Regions from separate parts of the Pseudomonas umsongensis genome, predicted to be linked through region 1. Evidence: predicted binding sites of a transcription regulator. Region 1 holds the regulator's gene; the other holds the start of a gene.
The links. The regulator sigma-54, encoded in region 1, starts transcription at its own class of promoters, with help from an activator protein. The targets are predictions, from matches to a motif close to ANTGGCATNNANNTTGCTNT.
Positions count from the first base shown of each region.

Region 1 (7,385 bases):
CCGGGCGGTGCGCTGGGCCGACGCCTGCTGCTGAAAGTGGAAGACGTCATGCACGCCGGGCAAGAGCTGCCGCAGGTACAACGCGGCACCCTGCTCAAGGATGCGCTGATGGAAATGACCCGCAAGGGCCTGGGCATGACCGTGATAATGGAGGCCGACGGCAAGCTGGCCGGGATCTTCACCGATGGTGATTTACGCCGCACGCTGGACCGCAGCATCGACATCCACACCGCCACTATTGATCAGGTCATGACGGCCCATGGCAAGACGGCCCGTTCCGAAATGCTCGCCGCCGAGGCCCTGAAAATAATGGAAGATCACAAAATCAACGCGCTGGTCGTGGTCGACAGCGAAGATCGCCCGGTCGGTGCCCTGAACATGCACGACTTGCTGCGTGCGGGAGTAATGTAATGAGCACGGACCTGCTGCAACGCGGCCAACAGATCAAACTGGCGGTGTTCGACGTCGACGGCGTCCTGACCGACGGGCGCCTGTACTTCCTCGAAGACGGTAGCGAATTCAAGACGTTCAACACCCTCGACGGCCAGGGCATCAAGATGCTGATGGCCGCCGGCGTACAGACCGCGATCATCAGCGGCCGCAAAACCCCGGTAGTCGAACGACGCGCGAAGAACCTCGGCATTCCCCACCTGTACCAGGGCCGCGAAGACAAACTGGTGGTACTCGACGAGCTTCTTGCGCAACTCGGCCTAAGCTATGAACAGGTCGCCTACCTCGGTGACGACCTGCCGGACCTGCCGGTGATCCGCCGCGTCGGCCTGGGCATGGCAGTGGCCAACGCCGCCAGCTTCGTGCGCGAACACGCACATGGCATCACCCTGGCCCGTGGCGGCGAAGGTGCTGCCCGCGAGTTCTGCGAATTGATCCTGCGCGCCCAGGGCCGCCTCGATGCGGCCAATGCCGCGTACCTGTGAGCCAAATCATGTTCAGCAAAAAAGTTCGCAAGACATTGGTGGTCAGTTGCATCGTGGCGATTTTCGCCGCGGTCGGCTACTGGAACATCAGCCCGGAACGCTTTCTCGACAAGCCACCGGCCAAGACTGAAGAAAGCCCGATCGACTGGTACGCGACCAACACTCACACCTTGCAGTACCTCGAAGACGGCAAGGTGCAATACGAAATGACGTCGGAAAAAGCCGAGCACGTCAAGGCAACCGACATCACGCTGGTGACCAAACCCGACCTGAACATGTACCGCGGCACTGATTTTCCGTGGCATGTGACCAGCGATCACGGTGAGGTGAACTCCGGCGGGACCGAGGTCGAACTGATCGACAACGTGCGCGTCAAGCGTACCGACGAAAAGAACCGCGACACCCTGATCACCAGTACTCGCATGACCGTGTTCCCGCAGCAGCAATATGCGCAGACCCAGCAACCCGTTAGAATCGACGGCGCTGGCGGTGTATCGACTGGTGTCGGCATGAAGGCGTATTTGAAAGAAAGCAGGATACACCTGCTATCGAACGTAAGAGGACAGTATGAGGCTCGTTAAAACCCTCCCTATTTTGCTCAGTCTGGGCGCAGCACTGGGAAGCGTGAGCGCCTGGGCTCTGCCGGACGATCAGCAGCAACCCATCCGCATCCAGGCCGACGACGCCCAACTGGACGACAAGAACGGTGTGGCCACCTATACGGGCGATGTGGTCATCACCCAGGGCTCGATCATTGTCAAGGGCAACAAGGTGACCATGACCCGCGCCCCCGATGGCGACGTCGACGTGGTGACCTCGGTGGGTAACCTGGCCTACTTCGAGCAACTGCAGACCGCAGGCGACACCAAGCCCGTGCAGGGATGGGGCGTGACCATCCAGTACCTCGCCAAGCAAAATCGTGTCGTGCTGATCGACCGCGCCAAGGTCATCGACAAGGACAGCAACGTCACTCAAGGCGAGAAAATCGTCTATGACACCGAGAAAAAGCTGGCCAGCGCCGGTCGCGCAACGGGCAGCAAGGTGACCGAGTCGCGTCCGCGCATCGACATGGTGATCCAGCCGAAAAAGAAAACCGACGAGCAAAAGGCCCCTTAATGGCAACTCTGAAAGCCCAGCACCTGGCCAAGAGCTACAAGAGCCGCCAGGTCGTGCGAGACGTCAGCCTGTCCATCGACAGCGGCCAGATCGTCGGCCTGCTCGGCCCCAACGGCGCCGGCAAGACCACCTGCTTCTACATGATCGTCGGCCTGGTACAGGCTGATCAGGGGCGCGTGCTGATTGATGACCTCGATGTCAGCCACCAGCCGATGCACGGTCGTGCCAAGGCGGGTATCGGTTATCTGCCGCAAGAAGCGTCGATCTTCCGCAAACTCTCCGTGGCCGACAACATCATGGCCATCCTCGAGACCCGCAAGGAACTCGACAAGGCCGGTCGCCGCAAGGAACTGGAAAGCCTGCTGCAGGAGTTCCACATCAGCCACATCCGCGACAACCTCGGCATGAGCCTGTCCGGTGGCGAACGCCGTCGCGTGGAAATCGCCCGGGCACTGGCCACCAACCCGAAATTCATCCTGCTCGACGAACCGTTCGCCGGCGTTGACCCGATCTCCGTGGGTGACATCAAGCAGATCATCCACCACCTCAAGGCCAAGGGCATCGGCGTACTGATCACCGACCACAACGTCCGCGAAACCCTGGATATCTGCGAAACCGCCTATATTGTCAACGATGGTCAACTGATCGCCGAAGGCGACGCTGAAACCATCCTGGCCAATGACCTGGTGAAAGAAGTGTACCTGGGGCATGAATTCCGCCTGTAAGCATCGCGGTGTCCGGCGAGTCGGCAGAGCGCTTGGCGCAATAAAAAATCAACCTTTTTTTATTGTTACAGCGCTCTAGGCAAACGCCGCGGTTTCGGGCATATAATTTGCTTATGTTTGGCGCTCCGGCGCCCTGTAGTGGATGGCGCATGTGCGCCGGCGAATAAGGTGTTAAGCCCCTGCCATGAAACCATCGCTAGTCTTGAGAATGGGCCAGCAGCTGACGATGACACCGCAGCTGCAACAGGCCATCCGCCTGCTCCAATTGTCGACCCTGGACCTGCAACAGGAAATCCAGGAGGCCCTGGAGTCCAATCCGATGCTCGAGCGCCAGGAAGAAGGCGACGACTTCGACAATTCCGACCCGCTGGCCGACAACGCCGAACACAAACCCAGTACCGACACCCAGGAACCCTCCTACCAGGAAAGCGCCACGACCGTCGATAATATCGAGGAAGGCGACTGGAACGAGCGCATTCCCAACGAACTGCCTGTCGACACCGCCTGGGAAGACGTCTACCAGACCAGCGCCAGCAGCCTGCCGAGCAACGATGACGACGAGTGGGATTTCACCACCCGCACATCAGCCGGCGAGAGCCTGCAAAGCCACCTGCTGTGGCAATTGAACCTGGCACCGATGTCCGACACCGATCGCCTGATCGCCGTGACCCTGATCGACTGCATCAACAACCAGGGCTACCTGGACGAGACGCTGGAGGAAATCCTCGAAGCCTTCGATCCGGAACTGGACATCGAACTGGACGAAATCGAAGCCGTCCTGCACCGCATCCAGCAATTCGAACCTGCCGGCATCGGCGCACGCAACCTGGGTGAATGCCTGCTGTTGCAATTGCGCCAACTGCCCGCCAAGACGCCTTGGCTGGCCGAAGCCAAGCGCCTGGTCACTGACTATATCGACTTGCTCGGCAGCCGCGACTACAGCCAGCTGATGCGCCGCATGAAGCTCAAGGAAGATGAGCTGCGCCAGGTGATCGAGCTGGTCCAGAGCCTCAACCCGCGCCCGGGCTCGCAAATCGAGTCGACCGAAGCCGAATACGTGGTTCCGGACGTGATCGTGCGCAAGGATAACGAACGCTGGCTGGTGGAGCTCAACCAGGAGTCGGTGCCCCGCCTGAGGGTCAACGCCCAGTATGCGGGCTTCGTTCGTCGTGCCGACACCAGCGCCGACAACACCTTCATGCGCAATCAACTGCAGGAAGCCCGCTGGTTCATCAAGAGCCTGCAAAGCCGCAACGAAACCCTGATGAAAGTGGCCACGCAGATCGTCGAGCATCAGCGCGGCTTCCTGGAGTATGGCGACGAAGCCATGAAGCCATTGGTCCTGCATGACATCGCCGAAGCGGTCGGCATGCATGAGTCGACGATTTCGCGGGTTACCACGCAGAAATTCATGCATACCCCTCGGGGCATTTATGAACTGAAATACTTTTTCTCCAGTCACGTCAGCACCTCCGAGGGCGGAGAATGCTCGTCCACGGCGATTCGCGCGATCATCAAAAAACTGGTGGCGGCGGAAAATCAGAAAAAGCCGTTGAGTGACAGCAAGATCGCTGGTTTACTGGAGGCACAAGGCATTCAGGTGGCTCGCCGCACCGTCGCCAAGTACCGCGAATCCCTCGGGATCGCGCCTTCGAGCGAACGCAAGCGGTTGATGTAGGGCCACGCCACAGCGTTCCAGTGGCAGATCATCTGGATCTGCCGCTTTATGCACTGGCAACGAAGGAGAAGCTGTATGCAAGTCAACATCAGTGGACACCAACTGGAAGTGACCAAGCCCCTGCGTGAATACGTCGAGCTCAAGTTCAAGAAGCTCGAGGGGCATTTCGACAAGATCACCAACGTGCAAGTCACGATGTGCGTCGAAAAGTTGAAGCAGAAAATCGAAGCCACGCTGCATATACCCGGCAATGAGGTCGTCGCCAACGCGGAACATACCGATATGTACGCGGCAATCGACGCACTGACCGACAAGCTGGATAAACAACTCAAAAAGCATAAGGAAAAGACTCAGAGCCTCCTCCAGGGCGCTACGGGTCGTTAACACTCCCAACCCATGATCCGACTTGAAAGCATCCTGACCCCCGGCCGTTCCCTGGTGAACGTGCCGGGCGGCAGTAAAAAGAAAGCCCTCGAGCAAATTGCCAACCTCATCCATCGCGAAGTGCCGGATCTGGCCATGCAGGATGTTTTCGAGAGCCTGGTCGCCCGTGAAAAACTCGGCTCCACCGGCTTTGGTAATGGCATCGCCATTCCCCACTGCCGTCTAAAGGGCTGTGATGCGCCCATCAGTGCCTTGATGCACCTGGACGCCCCTATCGATTTCGACGCCATCGACGGCGCTCCGGTTGACCTGTTGTTCGTGCTACTGGTCCCGCAAGCCGCTACCGATGCGCACCTTGAGTTGTTGCGCCAGATTGCCAGCATGCTCGACCGCAAGGACGTGCGCGACAAACTGCGCAACGCTGCGAGCAATCAAGCCTTGTATCAGGTTGTCCTGGACGAGCAAAACGGGCAGTAATCATGCGCTTGATCATCGTCAGCGGCCGCTCCGGCTCAGGTAAAAGTACCGCCCTCGACGTCCTCGAGGACAACGGCTACTACTGCATTGACAACCTGCCTGCCGGGTTGCTGCCTGAACTGGCCGAGCGAGCGCTGATACACACCGAACTGGCACAGCCACTGGTTGCCGTGTCCATCGATGCTCGCAACCTGCCAAGCCACTTGTCGCGGTTCCCCGAGTTACTGGCAGAAGTGCGCAGTCGCCACATCCAGTGCGATGTCCTCTACCTGGATGCCGACGAAGAAACCCTGCTCAAACGTTTCTCGGAAACCCGTCGGCGTCACCCGCTGAGCAACGCCAACCGCTCGCTGGCCGAAGCGATCAACGACGAGACCACCCTGCTCGGTCCAATTGCCGACCTTGCCGATCTCAAGCTCAACACCACCAGTCTGAATTTGTATCAACTGCGCGATACCATCAAGCTGCGCCTGCTAAACCAGCCGGAACCCGGTACGGCGTTTCTCGTGGAGTCGTTCGGGTTCAAGCGTGGTATGCCGGTCGACGCCGACCTGGTATTCGATGTGCGCTGCCTGCCCAATCCTTATTGGAAGCCTGAGCTGCGCGAGCAGTCCGGGCTCGACCAACCGGTGGCCGAGTACCTGGCTGCGCAACCCGATGTCGAGGAAATGTTCCAGGACATTTCTACCTACTTGCTCAAATGGCTGCCACGCTTTGCCGCCAGCAACCGTGCCTATGTCACCATAGCCATTGGCTGCACCGGCGGCCATCACCGCTCCGTCTACCTGACTGAACGTCTTGGCCAGGTCCTGCAGCAATCCCTGAAGAATGTCCAGGTCCGCCACCGCGACCTCAGCTAAAGGATTCACACCGCGATGCCTGCTCTGGAAATCGAAATCATCAACAAGCTGGGCCTGCATGCCCGCGCTTCGGCAAAATTCGTTGGGGTTGCCGGTCAATACAAGGATTGCACGATCAGGGTAGGACGCACGCCGGAAACCACCGTCGATGGTAAAAGCATCATGGCGATGATGATGCTGGCCGCCGGCAAGGGCACCAAGATTCATTTGAGCACCGAAGGCGAGCAGGCACAGGAAGCGCTGGATGCGCTGGTGGCGTTGATCAATAACTATTTCGACGAAGGCGAGTAAAGCTCAAGGACCGTCCGAACTCGGACCGAGCCGGGGCTTGCTGGCCAAGCGGCCTTAAACATCAGGATGATCTTTCTGGCGCCATCGCTGGCAAGCCAGCCCCCACACGCTTGGCCAAAGCTCGACAAAAAAAAAGGCGCGCCACCCAATGGGTGGCGCGCCTTTTTTTGTCCAACGGGCGAAGCTTAGCTGCCCGCCACCGTCATCCGCTCGATCAACACCGAGCCCGTGCGAATGTTGCTGCGCAGTTCCAGGTCATTGCCCACGGCAACGATCTGCTTGAACATGTCTCGCATGTTGCCGGCGATGGTCACTTCCTGGACCGCGAACTGGATTTCGCCGTTCTCAACCCAGTAACCCGCCGCGCCACGGGAGTAATCACCGGTGACCATGTTCAGGCCCTGGCCCATCAATTCGGTGACCAGCAGGCCGCGCCCCATACGACGCAGCAGGGCAGCCTGGTCCTCATCGCCATGGGTAACGAACAGGTTGTGCACGCCACCCGCATTGGCGGTGCTCGGCATGCCAAGCTTGCGGCCTGAGTAGGTGCCGAGGATGTAGGACACCAACTCGCCCTTTTCGACAAACGGCTTGGCGTAGGTTGCCAGGCCGTCGCCATCGAACGCTGCACTGCCCATGGCCTGCATCAGGTGCGGCCGCTCGTCGATGGTCAGCCATTCCGGAAACAGCTTCTGCCCCAGCGTACCTTCGAGGAACGAGGATTTACGGTACAGGCTGCCACCGGAGATCGCCGAGAGGAAACTGCCGAACAAGCCGCCGGCCAGTTCCGCGGAGAACAGTACCGGCACTTCACAGGTCGGCACCGGACGCGCACCCAGACGGCTTGCGGCGCGTTGCGCAGCACGCTGGCCGATGCTCACCGGGTCCGCCAGCAGATTGCCCTGGCGGTTCACGTCAT
Region 1 is NZ_CP051487.1:1,023,085-1,030,469, reverse strand. Features, by position in the region: gene HGP31_RS04495 (KpsF/GutQ family sugar-phosphate isomerase) at 1-411, shown strand, start outside; gene HGP31_RS04490 (KdsC family phosphatase) at 411-935, shown strand; gene lptC (LPS export ABC transporter periplasmic protein LptC) at 944-1,516, shown strand; gene lptA (lipopolysaccharide transport periplasmic protein LptA) at 1,503-2,051, shown strand; gene lptB (LPS export ABC transporter ATP-binding protein) at 2,051-2,776, shown strand; gene HGP31_RS04470 (RNA polymerase factor sigma-54) at 2,961-4,454, shown strand; gene hpf (ribosome hibernation-promoting factor, HPF/YfiA family) at 4,530-4,838, shown strand; gene ptsN (PTS IIA-like nitrogen regulatory protein PtsN) at 4,851-5,315, shown strand; gene rapZ (RNase adapter RapZ) at 5,318-6,175, shown strand; gene HGP31_RS04450 (HPr family phosphocarrier protein) at 6,191-6,466, shown strand; gene pmbA (metalloprotease PmbA) at 6,652-7,385, opposite strand, start outside.

Region 2 (7,385 bases), 1.1 Mb from region 1:
CCTGACCGCAAAACGGCAGATCCGTGTCGAAACCAAAAGCGGCATTATCGAGCTCGATGTTCGCAGCGATGGCCAGATCAGTGTCAACATGGGCGCTCCACGCCTGGTGCCGGCCGACATTCCGTTCCAGGCGCAAGAACAGGCCCTGAACTATCAGGTCGACGTCGATGGCACGCCCGTCGAATTGGCCGCCGTGTCCATGGGCAACCCCCATGCCGTGGTGCGGGTCAGCGATATCAACAACGCACCGGTGCATGAACTGGGGCCGAAAATCGAGCATCACCCGCGTTTCCCGGCACGGGTCAATGTCGGTTTTCTCCAGGTTATCGACCGGAGCCGTGCGCAGTTGCGCGTCTGGGAGCGCGGGGCTGGTGAAACCCAGGCCTGCGGTACCGGCGCCTGCGCCGCCGCAGTCGCTGCGATCAGCCAGGGGTGGATGGATTCGCCACTACTGATCGACCTGCCTGGCGGGCGCTTGTCCATTGAATGGGCAGGCCCTGGCCAACCGGTCATGATGACCGGCCCGGCAGTGCGCGTTTATGAAGGACAAGTGCGTCTTTGAGTGAGCCACAACCATGACCGATAAGCCTCAGGTACCCGCCCGACAGCCCGACGAATCACCGTCCGAAAGCCTGGAGGCGGCGGCCATTGCCGCGTACCTGGAGGCTCATCCGGACTTCTTCGTCGAGCACGAAGACCTGCTTGCATCCTTGCGCATCCCCCACCGGCGCGGTGATACCGTTTCGCTGGTGGAGCGGCAGATGACCATCCTGCGCGACCGCAACATAGAACTGCGTCATCGCCTCTCGCACCTGATGGATGTGGCCCGCGACAATGACCGCCTGTTCGACAAGACCCGCCGCCTGATTCTCGCCCTGCTCGACGCGACGAGCCTCGAAGACGTGGTGATCTGCGTCGAAGACAGCCTGCGCCAGGACTTCCAGGTTCCCTTCGTCAGCCTCATCCTGCTGGGCGACAACGCCATGCCGGTGGGCCGCTGGGTGACCCACGCCGAGGCACAAGTGGCCATCGGTGGTTTGCTGCAGGAAGAAAAGAGCGTCAGCGGCACCCTGCGCGAGCATGAACTGGACTTTCTGTTCGGCGAAGAACAGCGCAAGCAGATTGGCTCCACCGCCGTCGTTGCCATCAGCCATCAAGGCATCCACGGCATACTGGCCATCGCCAGCCGTGATCCGCAGCACTACAAGAGCTCGGTGGGCACGCTGTTCCTGAGCTACATCGCCGAAGTCATGGGCCGCGTGCTGCCACGATTCAACAGCTCCCTGCGCTCGGTACGCTGAAAATGGAACGGCAACTGGACGCTTACTGCGAACACCTGCGCAGTGAGCGGCAGGTGTCGCCGCACACGCTATCGGCCTATCGCCGCGACCTCGACAAAGTGCTGGACTGGTGCGTCAAACAGAACATCGCCAGTTGGGCGGCCCTGGACATCCAGCGCCTGCGTAGCCTGGTCGCCCGCCTGCATTCACAAGGCCAATCGTCGCGCAGCCTGGCGCGTCTTCTGTCGGCAGTACGCGGGCTTTATCACTACCTGAACCGCGAAGGTCTCTGCGACCACGATCCGGCCAATGGCCTCGCACCGCCCAAGGGCGAGCGCCGCTTGCCGAAGACCCTCGATACTGATCGTGCGCTGCAACTGCTGGAAGGCGGCGTGGAAGACGACTTCCTGGCGCGCCGGGATCAGGCGATCCTTGAGCTGTTCTACTCCTCCGGACTGCGCTTGTCGGAGCTGACCGGGCTCAATCTCGATCAGCTGGATTTGGCGGACGGCATGGTCCAGGTGCACGGCAAGGGTAGCAAGACCCGTCTGCTGCCTGTGGGCAAAAAAGCTCGCGAGGCGCTGGAACAGTGGCTGCCACTGCGAGCCTTGGCCAATCCGGCAGACGATGCGGTGTTTGTCAGCCAGCAAGGCCGGCGCCTGGGGCCGCGGGCGATCCAGTTGCGGGTCAAGGCGGCGGGCGAACGCGAACTGGGGCAAAACCTGCACCCACACATGTTGCGACACTCCTTCGCCAGCCACCTGCTGGAGTCCTCCCAGGACCTGCGGGCGGTGCAGGAACTGCTCGGCCACTCGGATATCAAGACCACCCAGATCTACACCCATTTGGATTTCCAGCACCTGGCAACCGTCTACGACAGCGCCCACCCACGGGCCAAACGCATTAAAGGCGACGATTCATGACTCTCCAACTGATCACTTTCGACCTCGATGACACCCTGTGGGACACCGCCCCGGTGATCGTCAGCGCCGAAGCCGTATTGCGGGAATGGCTGACTGAACATGCGCCCAACCTTGGAGCGATACCGGTGGAGCATTTGTGGGCCATTCGCGAACGCATCCTGAGCATCGAGCCAAACCTCAAGCACCGTATCAGCGCCCTGCGCCGGCGCGTGTTGTTTCACGCATTGGAAGAAGCCGGATACGCTCACGCTGAAGCGTCGGACCTGGCCGATCAGAGCTTCGAAGTGTTCCTGCATGCCCGGCATCAGCTGGAAATCTTCCCGGAGGTGCAACCCACCCTCCAGGCACTGGCCAACCATTACACCCTTGGCGTGGTCACCAACGGCAACGCCGACGTGCGCCGGCTGGGGCTGGCGGACTACTTCAAGTTTGCGTTGTGTGCCGAAGACATCGGCGTCGCCAAACCCGATGCGCGCCTGTTCCATGAAGCGCTGCAGCGCGGTGGTGCAACCGCAGAGACGGCGGTGCATATCGGTGATCATCCAGGGGATGACATCGCCGGTGCGCAACAGGCAGGGTTGCGGGCGATCTGGTTTAACCCGGCGGGCAAGGTCTGGGAAAACGAGCGTTTGCCGGATGCCGAGATTCGCAGCCTGACCGAGTTGCCAGCGTTGTTGGCGCGGTGGAATGCAACCTCAGCCTGACATAGCAACCTGTGGGAGCGGGCTTGCCCGCGAAGGCGTCGTGACAGTCAATAAAGGTGTCGACTGACAAACCGCATTCGCGGGCAAGCCCGCTCCCACATTGGGTCTCGTTGAGCCCAGAGTTTTATTTCAGGCATGAAAAAGCCCGCAGCGACGGCGGGCTTTTTCAGCAAGCGCGTAGCAGGCTCAGATAGGCCGGCTGCCGTACTTGTTGTCTGGCTTCTTGGGAGGATCGGCGACCACATTGGCCTCCACTTCCTGCACCTTGCCACCACGAGCCAGGAACTCCTCCATGGCCTTGGCCAGGGCGTCACGTTCCTTGTTCTTGGCTTCGACACTCGGCAGCTCATCGACCGATACCGCTGCCTTGGCTTTGCCTTTGGCGGTCGGAACGGGGGCATCACCGCCGTCGTCTTCAGCGACGTCTTCCGCCGCTGCTTCCAGACCTTCTTCGGTTTCGTCGTCGTCGCCTACTTCGAGGTCGTCGTTTTCCAGATCATCGTCGCTCATGTTCTACCTCATGACTTGCGAAAAGCAGATTAGTTATAGCCCAGCTTTGCCCTCTGTCGAAGGCTGCCGGAAAAAAATCAACAGCCGCTGCTGACCAGCGGTTATGCCCCTTCACCGTGCAAGGTGGCGAGGACTTTACGGGCACCGCCATGATCACGGTGCTCGCCCAGGTAAACGCCTTGCCAGGTCCCTAACGCCAGTCGACCCGCCGAAATCGGCAAACTGAGCTGACAGCCAAGCACACTGGCCTTGAAATGCGCCGGGAGGTCGTCCAGGCCTTCGTCGTTATGCTCATAGCCGTCTGTTCCTTGTGGGATCAGACGATTGAAAAATCGTTCGAAGTCGCGACGTACCGCCGGATCGGCGTTCTCGTTGATGGTCAACGACGCCGAGGTATGCTGTATCCACAAATGCAACAGACCGACCCGGCACGCCTTGAGTTCAGGCAGGCCAGCGAGTAACTCGTCCGTTACCAGATGAAAGCCCCGGGGCCTCGCCCGAAGGGTTATCAGAGTCTGTTGCCACATACAGTTCTCCGCACGTCCGGGGCGCATTCTAGCGCGCTCAGGGAAAAAACAAAGGCCCTGATCATCCTTCAATCATGTAAGCCATTGGCGGCACAAAAACTCGCATCGCAAACGTCGTAAAAGCTGTAAGAAAAAACCTTTCAGCCTTTGCTTCAATGACAAACTCCAGACGAAAAAATGCCCGGCAAGCCGGGCAAGATTTTTTCATGCGCGTGCTTACAAGTTGTAGCCGCGTTCGTTGTGAAGCGCCAGATCGATGCCGACCGCTTCTTCTTCCTCGGTGATCCGCAGGCCCATCACGGCGTCCAGGACCTTGAGGATGATGAAGGTGACGATGGCGGTGTAGATCACCGTGAAGCCCACGCCTTTGCACTGAATCCATACTTGTGCGGCGATGTCGGTCACGGTGCCGAAGCCGCCCAGGGACGGTGCAGCGAATACACCGGTCAGGATCGCGCCGAGAATACCGCCGATACCGTGCACGCCAAAGGCGTCCAGGGAGTCGTCATAGCCGAGCTTGCGTTTCAGGGTAGTGGCGCAGAAGAAGCACACCACGCCCGCTGCCAGGCCGATAACCAGGGCACCCATCGGGCCCACGGTGCCAGCAGCAGGAGTGATCGCAACCAGACCGGCCACGACACCCGAAGCGATACCCAATGCGCTTGGCTTGCCGTGGGTGACCCACTCGGCAAACATCCAGCCCAGCGCAGCGGCGGCGGTCGCGATCTGAGTGACCAGCATCGCCATGCCGGCAGTGCCATTGGCCGCCGCAGCGGAACCGGCGTTGAAACCGAACCAGCCGACCCACAGCATGGCCGCACCCATCAAGGTGTAACCCAGGTTGTGCGGGGCCATCGGCGTGGTCGGGAAACCTTTGCGCTTGCCCAGCACCAGGCAGGCAATCAGACCGGCCACACCGGCGTTGATGTGCACCACGGTGCCGCCAGCGAAGTCCAGCACGCCCCAGTCCCACATCAGGCCGCCGTTGCCGGACCAGACCATGTGCGCGATCGGTGCATACACCAGGGTGAACCAGATGCCCATGAAGATCAACATCGCGGAGAACTTCATGCGCTCGGCGAAGGCACCGACGATCAGCGCCGGGGTAATGATGGCGAACGTCATCTGGAAGGTGATGAACACCGCCTCAGGGAACAGCGCCGCAGGGCCGGTCAGGCTGGATGGCGTGACACCGGCGAGGAAAGCCTTGCCCATGCCACCGAAGAAGGAGTTGAAGTTGACGACGCCCTGCTCCATGCCAGTGGTGTCGAACGCAATGCTGTAGCCATAAATGACCCACAGGACGCTGATCAGGCCGGTAATGGCGAAGCACTGCATCATCACCGACAGAATGTTCTTGGAGCGCACCATGCCGCCGTAGAACAGCGCGAGGCCGGGAATGGTCATGAACAGCACGAGGGCTGTCGAGGTCAACATCCAGGCGGTGTCGCCGGAGTTGAGGACTGGGGCCGCCACTTCGTCTGCCGCCAAGGCCAGGCTGGGCATTACGAAGGACAACAGGGCTCCTAGCCCTGCGAATTTACGCAGAGTCATTTTGTTTTCTCCTGGGGCGTTGGGTTTGTGGCGGCTTAGATTGCGTCGGTATCGGTTTCGCCGGTACGGATGCGAATCGCCTGTTCCAGATTGACCACGAAGATCTTGCCGTCACCGATCTTGCCAGTGTTGGCCGCCTTGGTTATCGCCTCGATAACCCGGTCGAGATCCTTGTCGTCAATGGCGACATCAATCTTCACCTTTGGCAGGAAATCGACCACATACTCCGCGCCGCGATACAGCTCGGTGTGACCCTTCTGCCGACCGAAGCCTTTGACTTCAGTAACGGTAATGCCCTGCACGCCGATCTCGGACAACGACTCGCGCACGTCGTCCAACTTGAACGGCTTGATGATGGCAGTGACTAGCTTCATGAAAACTCTCTCCCGAATTTGGTGGACTTGCCCCAGGAAAACAAACCCGTCTCAAGTCTAAGCGCAGTGCCTGGCTTTGTAACGCATCGTCGGCCTTACCTGCCCGTACGACGCCAGCTAACCGCTCCTTGCGAAACACTCCCCGCGTCTCGCCTGGCGCACTGCATTCGTCACAGCGACTGCATCAGTGCATGGGTCATCAGCATCTAAGCAGAAAGCTTGCCATCTCCACAAAACACTTTGATTTCAAGCCTTTGCCAACAGATCGCAACCACTTCACGACAACACCCAACGCGTTACGCACAACAACGGTGCGATACCGTCCGTCCCCATGCTCGAAAAGCGTGCATCCCTTGCCCGCGAATTTGACTATAGACACTGCGTGGTACACTGCCGGGCATTGCTACCAGGACATTCCCCCATGCTCGCGCCCAAAGACTTCCTCGACGCCCTGACAGGCACCGCCTCCCGCCTCTTCAGCGGCGACACTCCACTGCCGAAAAGCGAAATCGAAAGCCAGTTCAAGGCATTGTTGCAGAGCGGATTCAGCAAGCTGGATCTGGTCAGCCGCGAAGAGTTCGATAGCCAGATGGTCGTGTTGGCACGCACCCGGGCACGGTTGGAGGCTCTTGAGGCGAAAGTGGCGGAGCTGGAAGCGAAGCTGAGCCCACCAGCGGAAACTGAATAACTGAAGTAACTGATCCTTCCCATGCTCTGCGTGGGAATGCTTCCAGGGACGCTCCGCGTTCCGCCTCTGAAGCGACGCGGAGCGTCACCGTAATATCCCGTGAAAGTTTGCCCGCCTAACCACTCCACCAATCCCCTCTCCCACGTCTACCCTTGAAAAACCCGCAGGAAGCGGCCTCTCGTCACCTCAAGGAACGACCATGTCCCTCTCCATCGTCCACAGCCGCGCCCAGATTGGCGTGGATGCGCCCGCTGTCACTGTTGAAGTCCACCTGGCCAATGGCTTGCCATCACTGACCATGGTCGGCCTGCCCGAGGCGGCGGTGAAGGAAAGCAAGGACCGGGTGCGCAGTGCGATCATCAATTCGGGGCTGCAGTTTCCGCCACGGCGCATCACGCTGAACCTGGCACCGGCGGATTTGCCCAAGGATGGCGGGCACGGGTTAGATGGAGTCATGGACGCCACATGCCTTAGCATTCATGCCATGGACAAAAAATAATTCCCCTTTCAGTGGGAAAATTTTAGACGCCCGTTATGTTGAGATTCCTACCCCTTTTTTTGGCAACAGGTAAGGAAGCCTGAAGAAGGATTGGAAACCTCTTGTGATGGTGTTGGCATGGCGCGTCTCCGATATATCTCATATTCACCCCACCGCTGCAGCGTCAATACGGACCATATAGTTTGGACGTCTGTTACGACGAGAGAAGGAATCGAAGGACTTCCGCAGATAATATGGCAGGACTCCATGCCATGGCGGGAAGCAAATCTCTGGGCGATGCAACGCGCTACAGAACGAGAGGTTTGCATCGATACAGTACGATCTAA
Region 2 is NZ_CP051487.1:6,653,564-6,660,948, forward strand. Features, by position in the region: gene dapF (diaminopimelate epimerase) at 1-562, shown strand, start outside; gene HGP31_RS30230 (DUF484 family protein) at 576-1,301, shown strand; gene xerC (tyrosine recombinase XerC) at 1,304-2,203, shown strand; gene HGP31_RS30240 (HAD family hydrolase) at 2,200-2,907, shown strand; gene sutA (transcriptional regulator SutA) at 3,094-3,417, opposite strand; gene HGP31_RS30250 (secondary thiamine-phosphate synthase enzyme YjbQ) at 3,519-3,944, opposite strand; gene HGP31_RS30255 (ammonium transporter) at 4,161-5,498, opposite strand; gene glnK (P-II family nitrogen regulator) at 5,534-5,872, opposite strand; gene HGP31_RS30265 (accessory factor UbiK family protein) at 6,294-6,560, shown strand; partial or broken gene HGP31_RS30270 (magnesium chelatase domain-containing protein) at 6,760-6,996, shown strand.
Region 2: the regulator sigma-54 is predicted to act here: its motif matches at 6,080-6,099, upstream of glnK (P-II family nitrogen regulator).